Regions from separate parts of the Sporosarcina sp. USHLN248 genome, predicted to be linked through region 1. Evidence: riboswitches for the same ligand, from Rfam matches in the RefSeq annotation. Region 1 holds a riboswitch; each other region holds the start of a gene.
The links. Region 1 has a riboswitch for S-adenosylmethionine ahead of WFH04_RS16355 (O-acetylhomoserine aminocarboxypropyltransferase/cysteine synthase family protein). Riboswitches for the same ligand answer to the same signal wherever they lie in the genome.
Positions count from the first base shown of each region.

Region 2: another riboswitch for S-adenosylmethionine. It lies ahead of metA (homoserine O-acetyltransferase MetA); the one in region 1 lies ahead of WFH04_RS16355 (O-acetylhomoserine aminocarboxypropyltransferase/cysteine synthase family protein).
Region 3: another riboswitch for S-adenosylmethionine. It lies ahead of WFH04_RS06000 (bifunctional homocysteine S-methyltransferase/methylenetetrahydrofolate reductase); the one in region 1 lies ahead of WFH04_RS16355 (O-acetylhomoserine aminocarboxypropyltransferase/cysteine synthase family protein).

Region 1 is NZ_JBBCZC010000053.1:18,331-20,533, forward strand. It holds gene WFH04_RS16355 (O-acetylhomoserine aminocarboxypropyltransferase/cysteine synthase family protein) at 1-992, opposite strand, end outside; SAM riboswitch class I at 1,127-1,242, opposite strand; gene WFH04_RS16360 (DUF2187 family protein) at 1,499-1,729, shown strand; partial or broken gene WFH04_RS16365 (transposase) at 1,896-2,203, shown strand, end outside.
Region 2 is NZ_JBBCZC010000001.1:176,249-178,451, forward strand. It holds gene WFH04_RS00795 (YitT family protein) at 91-948, shown strand; SAM riboswitch class I at 1,014-1,156, shown strand; gene metA (homoserine O-acetyltransferase MetA) at 1,249-2,157, shown strand.
Region 3 is NZ_JBBCZC010000010.1:64,026-66,228, forward strand. It holds gene WFH04_RS05990 (biotin transporter BioY) at 1-237, opposite strand, end outside; gene WFH04_RS05995 (hypothetical protein) at 373-552, opposite strand; SAM riboswitch class I at 666-770, shown strand; gene WFH04_RS06000 (bifunctional homocysteine S-methyltransferase/methylenetetrahydrofolate reductase) at 964-2,203, shown strand, end outside.

The DNA.
Region 1 (2,203 bases):
TGCTCATGTGAAGGGTGGTCTTCCAAACCTGTGTAAGTTACCCACTCAACAGATGGATGGGACTGTAGGAAAGCGGCAACTTTCTGAGCATTTTCATTATGTCTCACCACTCGGAGATGAAGTGTCTCCAAACCTTGGAGGAAATTGAACGCGCTATCTGGGTCCAAGCAAGGACCAAAATCACGCAATAATTGGACGCGAAGCTTCATAGCAAAAGCTGCTGCCGCCGTGTCGACGCCATAGCGAAGACCATGATATGTTTCGTCCGGCTCTGTAAACAAAGGGAATTTCCCTTTCGTCCAATCAAATTTGCCCGCATCGACTACGATGCCGCCAATTGTCGTGCCGTGACCGCCAATCCATTTTGTGGCGGAATGGATCACTACATCGGCCCCGAATTCAATCGGATTGCAGCCATAAGGTGAAGCAAAAGTATTATCAATGAGCAACGGTATATCATGCGCATGAGCAATCTCCGCCACCGCTTCGATATCTAAAACGTGTAAGCTTGGATTTCCGATTGTTTCAGCAAATAAAGCCTTTGTCTTATCTGTAATTGCGGCTTTAAAGTTTTCAGGATTCGTAGCGTCGACGAACTTCACATTGATGCCATAGCGCGGCAGCGTCACTGCGAATAAATTATATGTTCCGCCGTATAGATTGCTTGCCGCTACGATTTCATCGCCAGCGCCCGCAATGTTTAAAATCGAAAACGCGATTGCCGCCATGCCAGAAGATAGTGCGACCGCAGCTGTACCTCCTTCAAGTAGCGCAATGCGTTCTTCAAATACCGCTACAGTCGGATTCGTGATTCGAGTGTAAATATTGCCCGCTTCTTGCAGGCCAAATAAGTTTTGTGCATGTTCAGTATCGCGGAAAACGAACGAAGTCGTCCGATGGATTGGTACGGCTCTTGATCCTGTAATTGGATCTGGCTTTTGGCCGCCATGTAGAAGAAGTGTTTCCGGTTGAAGAGAGTTGTTTGCAGTCATGTGTATTACCTCCAAAGTATTAGTGTAAGATGAAAATGCAACAAATAATGTGCAATGCGGAGGCGTTGGGGGTTTTTGGAATAAAAAAATAACCCCTTTCGCTAAGAAGAGGGTTACGCTTTCGCTTATTCCTCCCCTTATCTTTCAGACCGTTTGCACGAATCTGTAGGAAGTAGCACCTTTGCAAGTTCGTCACTTGCTGGTTGCCGGGCATCGCAGGGCCTAGTCCCTCCGCCGCTCTTGATAAGAGTATGGGTGATTCAGTTTTTCATCTTGTTGTACAGTATAGGAGGACCAATTTTAAAAGTCAAGAGATTCTTATTATTTTTCTGAAACTTATGTTGCAATTCTACTTTCAGCGAAGTTCGACAATTTGTGGTATACTATCAATAGACAACTTGATAGGGATCGGTTACAACCAGTTGTTTTCCATCATGCTTTTGATTGCTTAGGACAGGCCTAAGCATTTTTTTCATTTTGAAAGATGATGAGAATGAACGGTAGGAGTGATTCGATTGACTTTTTCACGTAAGGAAAAACCTGTTTCAGATTTTGTCGCTGCGCGTCATATCGACGAAGAGATTTCCTTCGTCCGCAATGACCATAGAGTAAATGGAACGATTCATAAAATACTCGAGAACTCGGTCATTGTAAAGATTTCAGAAGATGACGCCGACCGAATTGGCGTAGCTTCCAATTTAACCGTTGTTTCCCATAAGAACTACACTGTAGATTAATTATACGAAGAGGCTGGGACAAAACCCACCTCTAATTGAAAAAGCCGGTGAACTTTTACGACGAGTAAAAGTTCACCGGCTTTGATTAATATTTGAATAAAAATAAGGACCCACTTCTGATAAAATAAAGTCACTACACAAAACCTTATCAGAAAGAAGGATCCTTATGTTTAAAGATTATAACATGAATCAACTCGTTTTGCCTTTAGATTTAGAAGTGAAATTACAAAAAAATGATATCGCCTTCCATATCCATCATTTGGTTGAAAGTATCCCTTCTGAAGCATTCGAACCATTTCTTCGAAATGAGGGTTGTCCTGCCTACCACCCACGCATGATGCTTAAAATTATTTTATGCGGCTACACGCAATCTGCCTTTTCAGGGCGTAAAATTGAAGCCCTATTGAAAGACAGTATCCGAATGATGTGGCTGGCTCAAGGGCATGAACCTAGCTACCGCACAATCAATCGATT
Region 2 (2,203 bases), on a different contig from region 1:
AGTATTTGATTAGTAGGTGAGCTTTTGAAAATAGTTATAAAAAGGCTAATTTCTGTTAGAATAAGTAAGTCTAAGAAAGGAGAAATTACGATGTCATTCATTCATAAAAAATCCGTTGTATTTGACTATATACAAATTATTATCGGTTCTGCTTTTGTTGGCTTGGCTTTTAACATTTTCTTGCTTCCATCGAAAATTGCTGCTGGAGGCGTTTCAGGAATTAGCACCATTCTATATGAATTATTCGGTTATGAGCCTGCGTACGTCCAATGGCTTATTAATATTCCGCTAATCGTTTTAGGCTTGATTTTAGTTGGAAAGGAATTTAGCGCCAAAACAATTGTCGGTACATTTTTTGTTCCATTTGTCATTTGGCTATCGAAAGATTTGTCGGTCAATATTGACAATCCATTGCTAAGCTCTATTTACGGCGGTATTTTGCTCGGTATCGGACTCGGAATTGTTTATCGGGGAAATGGGTCAACTGGGGGAACGGCGTTAATTGCTCAAATTCTGAAGAAATATACCGGAATTTCAAGCGGTTTCTCACAGCTCATCGTAGATGGGATCGTTGTTGTCACATCAGCTTTTGTCTTTAATTTTGAATTAGCTTTATATGCATTAATGTCAATCTATGTGACGAGTAAAGTAATCGACTTCGTACAGCTACAAACATCACCGACAAAATTAGTTTTGATCATTACCGAAAATGAAAAGAAAATTAAGTCCATCATACAAAATGAAATCGATCGTGGATTTACAAAAGTGAAATCGACCGGGGGATATTCCGACAATGAGAAAACGATGATCTTATGTGTCGTCGAACAGTCTGAGGCAGTTTATTTGAAAAAACTGTTGCAAACTGCAGAGCCGTCTTCATTTGTTATTTTCCTCAATGCATCTGAAATATTAGGATTAGGCTTTTCGAAAGCAAAAATCAGCCAATAGCCGCTGCCGGAAAATAGATGTATACAAAGTTATGAAAAATGGTATAATGGTCTTCAATTGAATAATTCTTATCAAGAGAAGCTGAGGGATTTGGCCCAATGACGCTTCAGCAACCTCTGCGATTGCAGGAAGGTGCTACCTCCAACAAGACGTTCGGTTTTCCGAACGATCGGCTTGCCAATGCGAGCTAATTCTTGAAAGATAAGAACGATGAAGCTGACAGAAACCCTCGTTCCTATCTAACGGAATGAGGGTTTTATTTTGGTTTTGTAGCTTTTTTAGAAAAAGGGGGAAAAGACATTGCCGATCAACATTCCATATAATTTGCCAGCACGTGAATTGTTGAAAGAAGAGAAAATATTCATTATGGACGAAAAAAGAGCAACAAGCCAAGATATACGTCCTTTGAATATCATAATTTTAAATTTGATGCCTGAAAAGGAAAAAACGGAATTGCAACTTTTGAGATTGTTAGGAAATACACCTTTGCAAGTGAATGTATCGTTTTTGAATACAGCTACCTACGAATCAAAAAATGTTAGCAAAAGCCATTTGGATGCTTTCTACTCGACTTTCGACCAAGTCCGACATAGAAAATATGATGGCTTGATCGTTACGGGTGCCCCAATTGAGCATTTGCCTTTTGAAGAAGTCGCCTATTGGAATGAACTCCAGCGCATTATGGATTGGTCGACAACAAATGTCACATCCTCTCTCCATATTTGTTGGGGAGCACAAGCGGCATTGTATCATCATTACGGCATACAAAAACATAGATTGCCCGCAAAATTATCAGGGGTTTTTCATCATACTTTATCAGATCAAACGGTAAAGTTGACTCAAGGATTTAACGATATTTTTGAAGCGCCACATTCGAGGTATACGACAGTATCGATTGAAGAAATCGAAAAAAATCCGGGGCTTCATCTTCAATCTGTCTCGGAAGAAGCCGGAGCTTTCATCGTGTTGTCGAATGACGGTAAGCAAATTATGATTACTGGACATCTTGAATATGATGCTTCAACGCTATCCGAAGAGTATGAACGCGATGTTAAAAAAGGTATTGAAGTGAATGTTCCGAAAAATTACTTCCCAAATGATGATCCATCTCAAAAGCCATTGAATACTTGGCGATCCCATACGCATTTGTTGTTCTCTAATTGGCTAAATTATTATGTTTACCAAGAAACACCGTATCATTGGAATTAAACATTGCAAGCCATCCGCTAAGCTGGATGGCTTTTTTTATCAAAAA
Region 3 (2,203 bases), on a different contig from region 1:
TACAAGCCCTAATGCCATATATACCGTCATCGATATTGCACCTAAACGGCTTCCTAAAATCAAACCTGCCAAAATAGAGAAAAACGTTTGCAACGTAATCGGCACCCCACCAACTACTAAGAACGGCACAAACGTTGTAATATTCGCTCCGATCATCATAAGTGCTGCAAACATTCCGCAATAGACAAGGCTCAGTGCACTCATAGAACTTTTCGTTTTCACAGTTGTCGTAGTCATTCAATATACACCCCTTTTGTTTTCTGTTAATAGAATAATAGCTGACACCATTTGTGTCAACCCAAAAATATTTTAAGTTAACTCAAATAGTACAATAAAAAATCGACAGCTATTTTCGCTATCGATTTTTCAACGTTATTTATCTTCGCTCTTAGGAAATAAAAAATGGGCAAGTACCCCGCTCAGGACTGCTGCTCCAATCGTAATCCAAACACGATGCATACCCGGAACTTCCTGAAAGCTTTTACTGAGCATAACCCATGCAATCCCAGCAACCAAAAGCGCAATTGGAACGGAAAATTTGAAAATCCTCAACGTTTTCACCTACTATTATCTATTCGTACGCCCATTCTATCATAATTCAGCTATTGACGTATGAAACAATAAAGGGTATGATACTTTAAATTATTCTAATAACTGCATATCTATTCTTATCAAGAGAAGCTGAGGGACTGGCCCGTCGAAGCTTCAGCAACCAGCCATTATTGGTCAGGTGCTAATTCCAGCAGGCATACTTGCCTGATAGATGAGAAGGAGCGATCTTTATTCGCATATTCGAAGCCTTCTTATTTTCAGAAGGCTTTTTATTTTTATTTCAGCAAATGACCACTCTCCTTCGCAAGCATAATATCCATTATTCTGCGGATATTCATAACGTGCTGAATCAAAAATAATTATTTTCATCTATTCCTTGATTGAACAATATGCAAAGAAAGGGTGGAAAACATGACATTACTTGAAAGATTGAAGACAGATATTTTGACGGCGGACGGTGCGATGGGAACATTGCTTTACTCATACGGAATCGACTTTTGCTACGAAGAGCTAAATGTAGAAAAACCAGAAGTGATTGAAAAAATCCATGAGGAATATATCGCTGCAGGTGCGGACATCATTCAAACCAATACATATGGCGCCAACGCATTGAAATTATCTCGCTACAGCATGCAGAATCGTGTGAAGGAATTCAATACAGCTGCAATGGACATTGCCAAGCGGGCAGCCGCACGCAGAGGACAATACGTTTTAGGGACAATCGGCGGATTACGTGGAATCCGTAAAAGCGATGCCTCTTTGCAAGAAGTTCTCCATATTGTCCATGAACAGGCTGATGCTTTATTGTCCGGAGATCCTGACGGTTTATTGCTTGAAACGTACTATGATTTTGAAGAGCTGACGACAGTTGTCGAGGCACTCAAGAAATTAACAGATGTGCCTATCATCGCCCAAGTTTCCATGGAGGAACCGGGAATACTCCAAAATGGCTTGGTGCTGAACGAAGCATTGCATAGGCTTTCCGATTTAGGGGCTGATGTCGTCGGAGTCAACTGTCGGTTAGGTCCTTACCATACAATCCAAGCATTTGAAAAAGTGAATCTCACGGATGGACTTCTGCTCTCCGCAGCTCCGAATGCCAGTTTGCTTGATGTGGAAGATGGGCGAATCGTCTACTCATCTGAAGCTGATTACTTCGGAAAAGCAGCCGCTTTACTGCGCGATGAAGGGGTTCGTCTGATCGGCGGCTGCTGTGGCACGACACCTAAACATATTGCAGCTGTTAAAAAACAATTAGCCGGCTTAAAGCCGGTTACAAAGAAAGAAGTTAAATCCCAAAAACCGATTGTAATACGCGATGCTGAACCTGCATTATTCGAACCCATTCATGAAAAGGCAAAAAGAGAACGGACAGTCATCGTCGAACTGGATACGCCTCGCCATTTAGAAACGGAAGCTTATATTGAAGGGGCGAAACAGCTTCATAACGCAGGAGTTGACGCTGTAACGATGGCAGACAATTCTTTAGCCTCGCCACGGATTAGCAATATGGCGATGGGCTCTATATTGAAACAACAGCATGCTATACGACCACTAGTGCATCTAACTTGCCGCGATCATAATCTAATTGGCTTGCAATCACACTTAATGGGGCTTGATACACTTGGTATCCACGATATTTTGGCAGTTA